Polyangium spumosum: one gene and its partner. The protein of the gene in region 1 interacts with the protein of each later gene in a pairwise test. Links are inferred from orthologs where the notes say so. Each region holds a gene or a part of one and is shown in the gene's direction. Other genes may lie near its edges. The genes, in order: GF068_RS46385 and priA.

The links.
Region 2: the proteins of GF068_RS46385 (region 1) and priA interact in binary tests that used the Escherichia coli proteins (3 or more experiments, as listed by UniProt). The link is inferred for Polyangium spumosum from one-to-one orthologs.

Annotation. Positions count from the first base shown.
Region 1 is NZ_WJIE01000006.1:631,220-638,825, reverse strand. Bases 3,259-6,056 are described here. They hold GF068_RS46385 (single-stranded DNA-binding protein), read left to right. Parts: upstream 3,259-4,246; coding sequence 4,247-4,867; downstream 4,868-6,056. Other genes in these bases: GF068_RS23505 (integration host factor subunit alpha), read right to left, coding at 5,933-6,056; GF068_RS23510 (MerR family transcriptional regulator), read right to left, coding at 5,538-5,927; GF068_RS23515 (hypothetical protein), read right to left, coding at 4,870-5,526; mgtE (magnesium transporter), read left to right, coding at 3,259-4,159. Outside these bases: GF068_RS23530 (hypothetical protein), read right to left, coding at 1-2,372; more of mgtE, read left to right, coding at 2,771-3,258; more of GF068_RS23505, read right to left, coding at 6,057-6,259; GF068_RS23500 (cellulose synthase family protein), read right to left, coding at 6,378-7,606. UniProt on the Escherichia coli protein: Plays an important role in DNA replication, recombination and repair. Binds to ssDNA and to an array of partner proteins to recruit them to their sites of action during DNA metabolism. Acts as a sliding platform that migrates on DNA via reptation.
Region 2 is NZ_WJIE01000005.1:718,639-726,391, reverse strand. The notes cover bases 2,649-5,593. They hold priA (replication restart helicase PriA), read left to right. Parts: upstream 2,649-2,958; coding sequence 2,959-5,229; downstream 5,230-5,593. Other genes in these bases: GF068_RS20370 (PAS domain S-box protein), read left to right, coding at 5,354-5,593; GF068_RS20380 (serine/threonine-protein kinase), read left to right, coding at 2,649-2,877. In the rest of the region: GF068_RS20385 (hypothetical protein), read left to right, coding at 1-1,411; more of GF068_RS20380, read left to right, coding at 1,462-2,648; more of GF068_RS20370, read left to right, coding at 5,594-6,565; GF068_RS20365 (LolA family protein), read right to left, coding at 6,574-7,224; GF068_RS20360 (C45 family autoproteolytic acyltransferase/hydrolase), read right to left, coding at 7,224-7,753.

The DNA of each region.
Region 1 (7,606 bases):
GAGCAGGTGATGAACAGCATCGCGCCGGGCTGCGCCTCGCCGGCGCCGACGAAGCGGATGATGCGCCGCTCGTTCGCCGGGCAGTCCTTCACGATCTCGGCGTTGCCCGTCGGGGGCTCGGTCGTCCCGTCGACGTAGCACCAGCCGTTGACGGGCTGGCCGCCGAGCTGCGGCTGCTCGGACGCGTCGTCCTGGCACGCCGTGCGCGCGTCGCCCGTCGCCTGCGTGATCTCGCAGAAGCAGTCGAGGCCCGCCTTCTTCGCCGCCGGGTCCTCCTTCGCGAGGTCGACGGCCGTCTTCTTCGGGCCCTCGTTCGGGATGTCGGCGCGGCCCGTGTTCGGGTCGCACTGGCAGGCGCCGCCTTGCGTGTTGCGCCCCTCGAGGACGAGGCACGGCACGTTGCCCGTGGCCGGATCGGGCGTGAGCGTACGCGGCAGGCACTGGCCCTTGAGGGCGCTCTTCAGCCGATCGATGATCGAGCCGATGGCCGGGCGATAACCGAAGTCGGGCTTGTCGATGTCGACCTGCTCGATCTTCGCCGGGCACACGGAGGCGACGATGCCCTGCTCGCCGAGGTCACGCATGACCTGCAGCGGACGGACGCCGGGGTACGCCTTCGCGCGGACCTGGTAGGTCGGCGCGTTGTTGTTCGCCGGGTCGGGCTGGCAGAGCGGGTTGTCGTTCGACTGCGTGCAGTCGCAGGCCGTGAGGTTCGTGTCCGTGCAGTCGCGCTGATCCGCGGCGGGCAGCGGGAAGATGCACGCGTACTGGAGATCGTCGTCCGGGATCGTCCACTCGTGGCCGTTGATCGGGTTGCCGTTCGGCGTGGAGGCGTCGACGAGCGGATCCCCCGTGATCGGGTTCGTGCCCGTGCGCTTCGCGATCGACTCGATCATGAGCGGATCGAGCGGCTGGCCGTTCGTCTTCTCGCTGCCGAGGATGACGTCCCAGGTCGAGTAGCCGCTGCCGTCGGGCAGCGGAGCTTGCAGCTCGTTCGCGTTCTTGAAGCCCTTCGTCAGGTCGGTCTTGTCGCGCGCGATGTCCTGCCAGGGCACGCCGACGATGCCGGCGAAGAACACGAGCCCCGGGTCGCGGATGTTCGTGATGTTGTCCTGCGGGTTCAGGTCCGAGAAGATCGGGTTCGGGACCATGGTGCCCGAGCGATCCGGGATCTCCGCGGAGGAGAACGCCTGGACGTAGCGCGACGTCGGGTAGAGGAAGTCGATACCGAAGCGGCGCTTCTGATCCCAGCAGCGCAGGTTGATGTCGTCCTCCTCGGGCGAGAGCAGCGCCGGGCCGCCCTGCGGGTTCGTGCAGGTCGGATCGGCGGGGCACTCGCCCGGATCCTGGCCGCACGACTTGCAGCACGGGTCGTTCGGATCGACGGCGCACTCCTGACGCGCGCGCGGCATGCGGACGTTCGTCGCGCCGATGCGGAGCTGGCCGACGTAGTAGAACTGGCCGTACTCCTTGATGGAGCAGTCGTTCTCGTCGGTGAGCATGACGATCGCGAGCAGCGAGTCGGGCCGCATGAACTCGGCGCGCTGCTGCAGGAGGATCGTGTCCGTGCCCTCGGGCGTCGCGCGGTTGTTGACGACGGAGATCGACTCGTACGGATCGGGGTCCGCGAGGAAGCGGTAGATGCTCTCGAGCTGGGACTCGTAACCGCAGCCGATCTGGCCCGTGCCGACGACCATGTCGCGCAGGTCCGCCTGCAGGCTCGGGATGTCGGCCTCGCCGGGCGGCGAGAGCTTCGGCGGCTGTGAGGGATCCCAGGCGAGGAAGCCCTTGTCGGCGCTGCCCGAGCCGTACGGGTAGGTGTCGACCGAGGCGCCGCCGCACTGACCGATACGCGAGAGCAGGTGGCCCTTGTCGTTGTTCGTCGTGTTGGGCTGCGGCGAGCACTCCTTGCTGTTCGCGTCGGAGTTCGGGCAGGAGTCTGCGCCGTGGCCGCCGATCGAGGAGCTGATGACGCCGATGTGGATGTCGAGCACCGGCTGGAACTCGCGCTTCGTGCCCGCCGGACAGTCGTCGGTCGGGTAGCCGGGCTGCATGGCCGCGGGCACGCCGTTCTCGTCGATGCAGCGCGGGTTCACGAGGCCCGCCACGAGGTCGGGCACCGCGAGCGAGAGGATGTTCTGCTTGTCGGCCATCGAGCGGGAGTTGTCGATGGCGAGCAGGATGTCGATCTTGTCGACCGAGCTCTGGGTGAGCCGCTCGACGATCGTCGCCGTGATACGGGGCTCGACGCGCTCGAGGGGCCGATCGAGGCAGCCTGCGGCGCCAGCCGCCGTCGTGGCTACGACCATCGAGAGGGCCGCTCGGGCCGCGCGCTTCCCCAGGAAGCTTTTCTGACGCTGTAAGCCTTTCATGCTGAGCTCCTTAGCCGACCTTACGCTGGGCTCGTCCCAGAAACGGAGTTGCCGCGACGAACGGGACCCACACTGCCGGGCCCGCCCGTGATCGATGGCCTCGATGCTAGGGACCTCCCGGGAAGGCTGTCAATTCGAGATCCGGCCTGGGAACAGCCCATTTGCAGGAAAGCCCGCGATCAAAGGAGGGGACAAAGCAAAAGTCGTGCCGACTGCAAACGTGGACCTTCGTGGAGTTTCATGAAGGCATGGTGCCAACTCGGTTGGCACCATGGACAACAAGCGGGCCGATCCGGCGGAGGGCCCCTGGGCGGGGACGCGGCGGCGGCCGGGGGAGCTCGGGGTGCCCCCGCGATCCTGCTTGCGGGCGCGCGGCTCCTCTGGCTGATTGGCGCGCGATGATGCGAGTCGCCGTCGCGATGCTGCCCGAGGTGCGAGAGCTCCTCGCCGAAGATCCCGCGCAGATCGGCGCCTTGCTCGAGGAGATCCACGACGAGGACCTCGCCGACCTCATCGGCATGCTCGAGGAGCACGAGGCGGCCCTCATCCTGAAGACGCTCAAGCCCGAGGAGGCCGCGCCGATCTTCGAGCGTCTCGACGAGGATCGGCAGGAGGCGCTCGTCGAAGAGCTCGGCGTCGAGGACGCCGCGCCGATCGTCTCCGAGATGTCCGCCGACGAGCGGACCGACCTCATCGAGAACCTGCCCGAGGAGGTCGGCGACAAGCTGCTCGAGAGGGTCGAGAAGTTCGACCCCGAGGCCGCCGCCGAGGTCGAGGAGCTCGCGAAATGGCCCGAGGACAGCGCCGGCGGCCTGATGACCACCGACTACGTCTCGGTGCCGCCCTCGATCACGGTCGCCGAGGCGATCGAGCGCATCCGCGAGGCCTCCGGCGACGCGGAGACGATCTATTACGTCTACGTCCTCTCGGACGACGAGCGCCTGCTCGGCATCGTGTCCTTGCGTGATCTCCTGCTCGCCACGTCGACGGATCGGATCACCGACGTGATGACGGAGAACATCTTCGCGCTGAGCCCCGAGACCGATCAGGAGGAGGTCGCGCGGAAGATGGCGAAGTACGACTTCGCCGCGATGCCCGTGGTCGGCCCGGATCGAAAGCTGCTCGGCGTGATCACGGTCGACGACGTGATGGACGTGCTCACCGAGGAGCAGACCGAGGACATGCAGCGCCTCGCGGCCGTCGAGCCGATCGAGGAGGGCTACTTCCAGACGAGCTTCTGGACCTTCATCCAGAAGCGCGCGCCCTGGCTCGCCGCGCTGCTCGTGAGCGAGTTCATCACGGGCACCGTCATGCGCCACTACGACGCCATCATCGAGGCGGTCTCGAAGCTCGCCTACTACGTGCCGATGCTGATCTCGACGGGCGGCAACACGGGCTCGCAGTCGTCGTCGCTCATCATCCGCGGCCTCGCCGTGGGCGACGTCAAGCCGATGGACTGGAAGCGCGTCTTCGTGCGCGAGGCGGGCCAGGGGCTCGTGCTCGGCCTGATGCTCGCGATCATCGGCATGACGCGTATCTACCTGTGGGGCGACGGTCTGCCGCTGATGTTCACCGTCGGCTTCACCTTGCTCTTCATCGTGATCATGGGCTGCACGGTGGGATCGATGCTGCCGCTGCTCTTGCGCAAGCTCGGCCTCGACCCGGCGACGAGCTCGACGCCCTTCATCGCGACCCTGATCGACGTGCTCGGGATCTTGATTTACCTGAATGTCGCGAAGCTCCTGCTCGCCGAGGTGATCGCGAAAGCCGCGACAGGCTCGCACTAGGGCAGGCGGACGAGCGCGACGAAAAACCCTCGCCCTTGACGCGTCGCCGCGAACAGGGGACATGCAGACGACAGGAAGGACAAGTCGATGGCGGAAGGCTTCAATCGCGTCATGTTGCTCGGAAATCTGGGCGCGGATCCCGAGCTCCGGTTCACCCAGGGTGGCCAGGCCGTGCTCAACCTCCGCCTCGCCACGACCGAGAGTTACCTCGACAAGGACAAGGTCCGCCGCGAGCGCACCGACTGGCACAACGTCGTCGTGTGGGGCAAGCGCGGCGAGGCGCTCGCGAAGATCCTCGGCAAAGGCTCGTCCTTGTTCGTCGAGGGCTCGCTCCGCACGTCGAGCTACGACGATCGCGACGGCAACAAGCGCTACAAGACCGAGGTCATCGCGAACAACGTGATCCTCGCCGGCCGCGGTCGCGGCGCGCCCGCAGGCGACGACACGGGCCCGCCCGCCGACTTCGGCGGCCCGCCCGCGCGCGGCGGCGGCGGCGATTACGGCGACTTCGGCGGCGGCGGCGGCGCTCCACGTGGCGGCGGCGGCGGTGGCGGCTACGGCGGCGGCGCCCCGCGCGGCGGCGGCGGTGGTGGCGGCGGCGCTCCACGTGGCGGCGGTGGTGGTGGCGGCGGTGGCCGGCCTGCGCCGGATCCCGGACCTCCGCCGGACGACTTCGGCTACGACGGCGGCGACGACATCCCGTTCTGAGCTCAGGGCGAAGGTCGCGGCCTTCGCGCGAGCAGCACCACGACGAAGAGCACCCCGATCCCCGCGCCGAGCAAGGCCGCGTCACGCGGCCGCTCGGCAGCCATCAAGATCGAACGCACGAGCAAGCTCGGCGGCGGAGGCGGCACGAGCGAGCCGAGCTCCGCCTTCGCCACGAGCTCGCCGCAACGCTCGCCCGTTCGTGGCTCCTCGCAGACGAACGTACACAAGACCGCCTCGCGCGCCGCGCCCTCGAAGCCGAGCACGTGCCGGCCTCGAAACGTGACGGGAGCGTCGCCACGCGCGCCTCGGCCCGTGAGCGCTTGCTCGAAGCGACCGTCGTGCCGCGTGATGCCCTCGGCGTCCCAGCGCTCGAGCGCCACGCCCTCCGAGGCCGCGCCGCGCGCGAGGTGCGTCGCCATGCCGAACACGACCTCCTCGAGGCCCGGCGCGAACCGATCCGACGGCGCCTCCACGCACGCCACGCGAAGCCGCAGGCCCACCTCGTCCACGAAGCCACGCCGCAGGCTCACGCGCGCGCCTTTCAGGCTCGACACCTCGATCCGCGGCAGCGCCTCGGCTCGCTCCTCCGCCGCGCCCGCGGGCACGTCGAAGCGCACGACGGCCCCGCCGGAGAGCGCCTCCTCGCGCCGCTCGGTCATCACGCTCCGCGCTAGCTCTTCTTCGCCGCGGCCTTGGGCTCGTCGAGCTCACGCATCATCGCGACGAGCTCGCTTCGGATGTCGAGCAGCGCCTCGCGCATCCTGCGCGCCTGCTCCACGCTCGGATCGTCCTCGCCGGGCGGCTCGATGCCGCCCTCGCGCAGCTTGCGGCGCGCGCCCGCGATCGTGAAGCGGTGCGCGTAGAGCAGGTCCTTCACCTTGAGCAACGTCTCCACGTCGCGACGCGAGTAGACGCGTTGCCCTTTGGCGGACTTCTGCGGCCGGATGGAGCGGAACTCGCTCTCCCAGTAACGGAGCACGTGCGTCTCGACGCCGACGATCCCGGCGACCTCTCCGATGCGGTAGTAGAGCTTCGCGGGAAGCTCTCGACGCCCGGACAAGCCGCTCACTCCTCCGCGACGGCGGACGCCGCGGCGCCGTTGCTCCCGGAGGCGCGCTGGTTGAGCGCGTGCTTCAGGATCTGGCTCGCCTTGAAGGAGAGGACGCGGCGCTCGGTGATCACGATCGGATCGCCCGTCTGCGGATTCCGGCCCTGACGCTGACGTTTGTCGCGCAGGACGAAATTGCCGAAGCCCGAGATCTTGATCTTCTCGCCGCGGCCGAGGGTCTCCTTCATCGTCTCGAAGACGAGATCGACGAGGTCCGCAGACTCCTTCTTCGAGAACCCCCCGAGCCGGCCATAGACGGCTTGTACGATTTCGGCCTTGGTCATAGACGAAGTCCCGCCTGTACGACGCCGAGGATAAGAGCCCGGGCCGGGAATATCCAGGGGGGAGTTGATCGAGATCGTGGGGTGACGGGGCGTCAGGGCGACGCGGGAGGCGGGAGGATCAGGCGGCGAGCTTGCCGACGGGCTGCTCGGCGGCGGCCGTGGGCTCGCTGGGGCGCTCGCTCGACGCGGCGAGGAGCGAGGGCGCGGCCTCACGGCGGCGCGTCGCCTGCTCGTGCGCCACGAGCATGGCCACGTAGCCGTAGCCGATCGTGAAGAGCGCCGCGAAGGGCGTGGCGAAGTAGTGGCCCGTCTGGATCGAGGCGACCGTCGCGCCGAAGGAGAGCAGGCAGAGGCCCGTCTCGAGCAGCGGCAGGTCGGCGCGGGCGCGGTAACGGCCCTTGTTGACGCCCTGCTTGGGCGTCCGGACGAACTCACCGGCCATGTGGCGCAGGCCCTCGAAGACCGCCTTCGAAAGGTGCGGCGCGAGGCCCGTGCCGAGGGCGATGAGCATCGGCAGGCGCGTGAGCGCGTTGAGGCGGCTCCGGCCCTGGGCCGCCTCGGCGAGCATGTAGAAGGCCGCGAGCGAGCCCGTCGTGGCCACGCAGAGCGGCAGGTCGACGATGAGCATCGTGAGCGTGTCCGTGGCCGGCATGAGCACGAGCGCGGGCAGGAGCAGGACGCTCAGGGTCACGAGCAGCGGATACGCGAAGTGCGGCGTGAGGTGGAAAAACGCCTCGAGGCGCTGCGAGAAGCTGATGTCCGACGAGAGCACGCGCTTGAGGAGCTTGCGGGCCGTCTGCACCGTGCCCTTGGCCCAGCGGTACTGCTGCGCGCGGAGCGCCGAGACGTCCTCGGGCAGCTCCGACGGCGAGACCACGTCCTCGCGGTAGACGAACTTCCAGCCCGCGAGCTGCGCGCGGTACGAGAGGTCGAGGTCCTCGGTGAGCGTGTCGTGCTGCCAGCCGCCGGCCTCGTGGATCGCGTTCTTGCGCCACATGCCGCCGGTGCCGGAGAAGTTGAAGAGCAGGTCGGCGCCGTACCGCGCGCGGTTCTCGACGAGGTGGTGGCCGTCGAGCATGAGCGCCTGCACCTTCGTGAGCACCGAGTGGTCGCGGTTCAGGTGGCCCCAGCGGGTCTGCACCATGCCGATCTTCGGGTCCTGGAAGTGACCCACGATGCTGCGGACGAACGAGGGCTGCGGGATGAAGTCCGCGTCGAAGATGGCGATGAGGTCACCCTTGGCGACCTTGAGGCCCTCGTCGAGCGCGCCCGCCTTGTAGCCGACGCGGTTCGTCCGGTGCAGGTACACGGCGTCGACGCCGCGCTCGCGCAGGCGGTCGACGTGCG
Region 2 (7,753 bases), on another replicon or contig:
CGTGGGGCTCTTGGGGCACGGCGCGGCGCTGGCGCAGCAGCCGGCGCCGGCTGCGGACGCGGATCAGGCCGATCCGAACGCGCCTCCCGCATCCCCCCCTGCGCCGCCCCCCTCCCCGAACCCGGACGCGCCGCCGACCCCGCCTCCGCCGGGGGATCCGGCCGAGTCGCCCGAGGCTCCGCCGCCCGTCACGCTCCCGCCCTACCTCACGGGCAACACCACGACCCCGCTCAACCCGCCGCCTCCGCCGCCCGTACCGGGTGGTAATGGCACGCTCACGCCGCCCGGACCGGGCGCGGACGCGGGCGTGACGCCGAATACGCTGCCGGCGCGCGTGCGTTGGCGCGGGTCGAACCTCAACTGGGGTACGAATGCCACGACGACGGCGCTCGGGATTGGCCGCGACAACATCAGCAGCTCGCACGAGCACGTCTCGATGGGCTTCGGCCTCACGCTGAACTACTTCATCCTCGAGCCGAAGCTCGCGGACGGCTCGCCGCGCGGGTATTCGCTCCGCGTGCAGACGGCGCCCGGCTTCGACGTCGAGCTGACGAACAGCGACACCACGACGACGAAGCGCGAGCCGCTCTTTCGCGATCTGCCCGTTCAGGCCATTTTCGCGAAGCCGCTCTGGAGGAGCGCGGACGAGGAATGGGGCGTCAGCATGGCGGCGAACGGCACCGTCCTTTTGCCGACGTCCAAGCTCTCGCACGACCGCGGGGTGTACCTGACGACCTCGCCGCGCGTCTCGATCTTCGCGATCGTGCCATTGCGGGGCAAGAAGGCGGATTTCCTGAAGAACGTCTTCGTCGGCACGAGCTTGCGCTGGGATCACCAGTTCACGCGGGCGACGGTCCCGACGAACCCGGACATCCAGCTTCCGAGGCAGACGCTCCAGGGCACCATGACGATGTCGGACCAGCTCACGGGTGGCTCGGTCGACACGAACCGGCTGGCGACCGGCGCGTTCCTCTTCTTCGACGAGAAGCTCTTTGGCAAGACGTTCTGGCTCTTCTTGAGCGGCGGCCTGCAGTACTCGCTCCTCAACCAGCCGCAGACGAGCGGCTGCGTGAAGATCACCACGGGTTGCGTGGAGCCGACCCGCGTCGAGAGCCCCACGACGACGCGATACACGACGAGCTTCGGCATCGGCATCAATTACTTCCCCGCCTCGGAGTGGGGTTTCTCGATCGATTACGGCAACGCCAACACGCAGATCGGCCTCGACGGCAAGCGGCGAAACCCGTTTTACAGCCCCGAAGCCACGCTCAGCGCGGGCCTGATCCTCTCGATCGACGCCATCTACGAGCGCCTGACCGGCCCGGCGCGTGACGAGCCGTTCATCGTCTTCGGTAGCAACAAGAAGACCCGCGGCGTGCCGCAGGCCGCCCAGCGCGAGATCTTGTTCTAGTCGCGGTTTCTTGGCCCGTCCCCCGGCCCTCTGGCATGGGGGACGTGCCGATGACCGCCGCGCTCGCCGAGAAGCCGACCCCCACGCCTCCGCCCTCCGCCGTTCCGTCCTCGCGCCGGAAGCAGCGCGCGAGCCGCCGTTTGCCCTGCAAGCTCGGCCCGTACACGCTCTTCGAGCGGATCGGTTATGGCGGCATGGCCAACGTCTACCTGGCCCGCCAGAAGACCGAGCTCGGCGCGTATCGCCTTTGCGTCATCAAGGAGGTCCTGCCCGAGCTCGCGCACGATACGCGCATGGCCGAGATGCTCGCGGAGGAGGCGCGGATCACGAGCCTGTTTCGCCACACGAACGTGGCCCTCGTCCACGACCTCGGCCGCGACGGTGACAGCCTTTACCTCGCGATGGAATACGTCGAGGGCTACGACCTGCGCGAGCTCCTGCGCCGCGCCGCCGCGGCGAAGGTGCCCTTCCCGGTCGCGTATTCGCTCTTGCTCGTCGGCGACGTCCTGCGGGGCCTCGATTACGCGCATCGAATGAAGGACGAGCGCGGCGCGCCGCTCGGGATCGTGCACCGCGACGTCTCGCCATCGAACGTGCTCGTGAGCTTCGAGGGGACGGTGAAGCTCTGCGATTTCGGCATCGCGCGGGCCGGCGCGCCGGGCGGCGTGGAGACGGCGCTCCAGGGCAAAGCCGGGTACATGAGCCCGGAGCAGGCGCGGGGCGAGGCGCTCGGGGCGAGCTCGGACGTGTTCGCGGTCGGCATCATCCTGTGGGAGCTGCTCGCCGGCCGGAGGCTCTACAAGGCGCGGCAGGGCGAATCGCTGCTCGACGCCTCGCGCCGGGCCGAGATCCCGGAGCTGCCGAGCCGAGGTTTGCCCGAGGAGCAGGAGCTCTTCGGGATCGTGCGGCGCGCGCTCGCCCAGGACAAGGACGAGCGATACCCCACGGCCGCGGCGATGCTGCGCGACCTCGAGGTGTACGCGGCGAAGACGAGGATGCTCGCGAGCTCGATCCAGTTCGGCGCGTGGCTCACGCAGCATTTCGGCAAGGAAGTGCTCTCCGAGCGGAGGGCGCGGCAGCGCGCGATCGAGGCGATCGAGCGCGGCCCCGTCGCGGTGATCACGCCGATCGGCAAGCGCGCGCGGCCGGCGAACGGTAATGCGGCCAAGACAAACACGAACCACACGCCCACGCCGCCCACGCAGCGGGTCGTGCCGCGCCCCGAGGAGAAGGCGCCCGCGCCGGAGAGCGGCGTGCGGCAGGCGAGGTCGGAGGGCCCGGCGGAGCGGGAGAGGCGCCTCGCGAAGAAGCGGCGCCGCGCGTTGAAATCGCAAGGCGAAGGCAAAGCGCCGATGAAGGTCGCGCCGCGCGAGGCGTCCGAGGGCGGGTATGCCGGGGCGATCTTGCTGCTCGCCGCGGCGATGGTGGCGGGGCTCGTGATGCTGCAGCTCACGGCGGGCGGCTGAAAAGGCTCAATCGTCGTCGTCGCGTCCGCCCGTCCTCCCGGGTGCACGACCCTCGAAAACCTGATACCTCTCCGGGCAACCATGCCCCTGCTCTGCGAGGTCGCCGTCCCCGTCCCGCTCGCTCGGGCCTTCTCCTACGAGGTCCCGCCCGCGCTCGCCGCTTCGGTTCGTCCGGGCGCGCGGGTGCTCGTCGAGTTCGGCCGAAAGAAGGTCCTCGGCGTGGTCCTCGCGACCTCCGAGGGCGACGCGCCCGAGGGCGTGCGGCTCAAGCCCATCACGGCGGTCGTTGATCCCGAGCCCGTCCTGCCGGGGGAGCTGCTCTCGTTTTTGCGGGAGCTCTCGTCGTATTATTTCGCGCCGATCGGCGAGGTCCTCCGGCTCGCGTTGCCGGCCGTCGAGCGCGAGGACGTGCGCGCGCTCGAGGCGCAAGGCGAGCTCCCGGGCACGCTCTCGCGCGTCAAGCAGGTGGGCGGGCGCAAGATCGCGTATGCGCGGCCCACGGACGCCGTGGAGGAGCCGGGGGTCTTGCGCGGGCAAGCCGCGTCGGCGCTGGCGCTGCTCCGGGCGAACGGGGAGATGCCGATCGCCCGGCTCGAGGAGAAATTCGGTAATGCCCGGGCCGCCGTGAAGAAGCTCGCGTCGCTGGGGCTCGTGGTCGTGGAGGAGCGGGAGCCGCCGCGCGACGCGTTCTTCGCGCGGCCCGAGCCGAAGGACGAGCCGCCGGCATTGAACGAGGCGCAGGCGGCGGCCGAGGCGCGGATCGAGGGAGCGCTCTCGGAGGCGAAGCCGGCCGCATTTCTTCTTTTTGGCGTGACCGGGTCCGGAAAGACCGAGGTGTATCTGCGCGCCATCGCGGGGTGCCTCGCGCGGGGGCGGGGCGCGATCGTGATGGTGCCGGAGATCGCGCTCACGCCGCAGCTCGTGTCGCGCTTCCGGGCGCGGTTCGGCGATGACCTCGCGGTCTTGCACAGCGGTTTGTCGGAGTCGGATCGGCACGCGATGTGGAAGCGCGTGCGGACGGGGGCCGTGCGCGTGGCGATCGGGGCGCGCTCGGCGATCTTCGCGCCCGTCACGAACCTCGGGCTCGTCCTCGTGGACGAGGAGCACGACGGCTCGTTCAAGCAGGAGGAGGGCGTGCGGTATCACGCCCGCGACATGGCCTTGTTGCGGGCGCACCGCGCCTCGGCCGTGGCGGTGCTCGGGTCGGCGACGCCGTCGCTCGAATCGGTGCAGCTCGCTCGTCAGGGAAAACTCGTCGAATTACGCCTGCCCGACCGCGCGCACCGGGAGGCGACGTTGCCCGAGGTGACGACGGTCGATCTGCGGCGGATCGGGCCGGGGCCGACGGGGAACAAGCTCGTCTCGTTGCCGCTCCACCGCGCGCTCGAAAAGTCGCTCGCCGCGGGGGAGCAGGCGATCCTGTTCCTCAATCGACGCGGCTTCGCGCCGAGCGTCGTGTGCGAGTCGTGCGGGCACGTGGCGACGTGCCTCTCGTGCTCGGTGGCGCTCACGTTCCACCGGGCGCGGGGCGGGCGCATGCGGTGCCATTATTGCGACTGGGAGGGGCCGATGCCCGCGGCGTGCGCGGAGTGCAAGGCGCCCTCGCTCGCGCTCGAGGGGCTCGGGACCGAGCGGCTCGAGGAGACCATCGCGGAGGCCTTCCCCGCGGCGCGCGTGGCGCGGCTCGACCGGGACGTCGCCGACGGCGCGAAGGCCGAGGCGATCCTCGCGAAGATGCGGGCGGGCGAGATCGACGTGCTCGTGGGCACGCAAATGGTCACGAAGGGGCACGACCTCGGCAATGTGACGCTCGTCGGCGTGCTCAACGCGGACGCGGCGCTGTCATTGCCGGATTTTCGCGCCTCCGAGCGTGGGTTCCAGCTCCTCGTGCAGGTCGCGGGGCGCGCCGGGAGGCGCGATCGCCCTGGCCGCGTGATCATTCAAACGCGAAACCCCGCGCAGCCGGCCGTGCAATTCGCGATGCGGCACGACGTGAGCGCCTTTCTGGAGCACGAGCTCGCCGATCGGGCCGAGGTCGGATATCCGCCCTTTTCGCGGCTGTCGCTCTTCCGGGTCGACGCGCTCGACGAGGACGTGGCGCGGCGCGCGGCGGGCGTGATCGCGGCGCACGCGAAGACCTCGCCCGAGGGACAATCACGCGTCGTCGAGGTGCTCGGCCCCGCGGCGGCGCCGCTCGCGCGGCTGCGCGGCCGGTATCGATTCCGCGTCCTTTTGCGCTCCAAGGATCGGCGCGCCCTCCGGGCGGCGACCCAGGTGGCGGCCGCGGCGATCCCGGAGATCGATCGGCGGGTGCGGGTCGTGGTGGACATGGATCCCGTGGCGATGTTGTGAGGCCGCGCGCCCGGAGCGAGGGCGAGCGAGCGTCCATGGAATCCAGCCTCGGGCGAAATTACAGTTCGTTCGTGCTCAAAAGATCGTTTCCAAACGCGGGCGCTCGACCTATAAACGCGCGCTCATGTCGCCCCCTTCGATTGCCGCCGCGCTCGTCTCGCTGCTCACCCGGCGTGACGCCATCCTGGAAGAGGCCGGCCGGGACCTGGAAGAGCGCGTCGGGCGCGGAGCGGCGGGCGCGCCCGTTTCGAGCCTCGCGCCGCTCGTGGACGGGATCCTTCGCCCACCTCCGGACGGCGACCCGGAGGCCCTCGCCGCGGCCCTGCTCGAGCATCTGGAGCGCGCAGAGACCCCGCTCGACGGCGCGCTCGTCTTGCTCGGCGCCGTCCGTCGCGCCCTCGTCCGCCACGCCCTCGCGTCGAGCGAACCTTCGGGCGGCGGAGCGGCGGCGTCCTTCGTCGAGGAGGTCATCGAGCGCGTCGCCACGTCCCTCGCGAGGCAATCGGCCGCGGCCCTCGCGGAGGCGCGCCGCGCGGCGGATCACGCGGAGAGGCACCACGAATGGTTCTACAGCCGCCTGCCGGCGATCATGCATTCGATCGACGCGCAGGGGCGGCTCTCCGCGGTGAACGACCGATGGGTCGAGGCGATGGGGTACACGGCGGACGAGGTGCTCGGGCGGCGCTCGTCGGAGTTCTTGACGTCGGAATCCTCGAAATATGCCCGTGAGGTCGTATTGCCGGAGTTCTTCAAGACCGGTCGATGCGACAACATCCTTTATCAGTTCGTCCGCAAGGACGGCTCGGTGATGGACGTGATGCTCTCGGCGATCGCCGATCGGGACGAGCACGGCAATACGGTTCGTTCGCAGGCGGTCTTGACGGACGTGACGGAGCAGCTCGCGGCCGAGCGCGCGGCGCAGGCGGCTGCGGCGCAGGAGGAGACGATCCGCGCGCAACGCGAGATGCTCCGGGCGATCTCCACGCCGCTCGTGCCGCTCGGCGACGGCGTCCTCTTGATGCCGCTCGTGGGGACCGTGGACCACGCGCGGGCCGAGCAAATGATGGCGACGCTGCTCGACGGCGTGGTGACCCACGCGGCCGAGGTCGCCATTCTCGACGTGACGGGCGTGCCGTCGGTGGACGCGTCCGTCGCGGAGGCGCTCGTGAGCGCGACGAAAGCGGTGGGCCTGCTCGGCGCGCGGGTGGTGCTCACGGGCCTCTCGCCCTCGGCGGCCCGGGCGCTCGTGGACCTCGACCTCGGGCTCGGCGGGATCACGACGAAAGCGACGTTGCGAGATGGATTGGCGGCGGCGCGGAAGATCGCGCGCCGCTAGGGGACATTTCAGCGCTTCGAGGGCTTCATCTTCGCCGGGTCGACGGCGACGTCGCGCTTGAGCTTTCCGAATCGAATGACGCTCAGATCGCCGCTCTGCTCCTCGATCGTGACCTCCTTGATCGTCCAGAGCTCGAGGCCGAGGCGCATTTCGAGGCGCTTGACGTGTTTCTTCACGTCCTCGGCGCGGGGCACGGCCCGGAGCGTGATGCCGTCTTTTTTGCTGGGGACCGTGAGCTCGTAGCGGGCGCGGAGCTGCTGGAGGTCGCCGCCCATCAGGATCAAGAGATCGCCGAGCACCGCGGCGAACCGGCCCGCGGCGGCCTTGCCGACGCTCGCCGCGCCGCGCGGGGTCGCGAAGGAAAAACCCTCGGGGCCGACCCAGTAGGTGACCGCGTCGGGGGGCAAGAGCTCCCAGCGCAATCGATCGGGCCGGACCAGGCTCATCTCGCCGGCGCTCTTCACGGCCGTGGCGAGCAGGCCGATCGTCCGCTCCTGCTCGAAGGGGCCGACGAGCGTCTTCAGATCCGCGCGGGCCTTCGTGATCTGGGCGAGGACCTCGGAGACCTCGTCGGCGTACGCCTCGGAGGCCAACGTCGAGGGGAGGAGGAGCGCGCCCGAGGCGGCGAGGGCATTTCGGAAGAAATCACGTCGATCCATCAGAGCTCTCCATGATGCGGCATTCCCGCTTTTTCCCACGCCTCGTAGGCCGGGGACCGATGCAGCGGGTCCTCGGGGAGGGTGACGATGGGCTCGTCGTCTCTGGGTTCGTAGCTCGATCCGAGGAGCCGGGCGAGGTCGAAGCGCACGAAGCGGCCGAGCAGGTGGGGGCCTTCGCTGACCCAGAGGACACGCGCCGTGGTGTCCATGACGACGGCGTGTGTGGCGATGAGCGCGTCGAGCGCGCGGCGGTGGCCGATCGGGAGCTCCACGTCGCCGAGGCCCTTTTTGTCGCGCAAGACGCCCACCACGCGTTCGACGGACGCGCCGGGCGGGAGATTCGCGAGCAGCTCGTCGAGGCGCGCGCGGCGGGGGCGGGTGGAGGTCTTCTCCTCGACGCGGCGGTTCGCGGGATCGCCGGCGAGCGGGCCTTCGAGGTGGTTCGTGAGGGGGACCTTGCCGCGTCCACGACGGACGTGGATCGGATGGCCCGGGGCGCGCTCGACGATGGCGACGTCGCCCTTCGCGT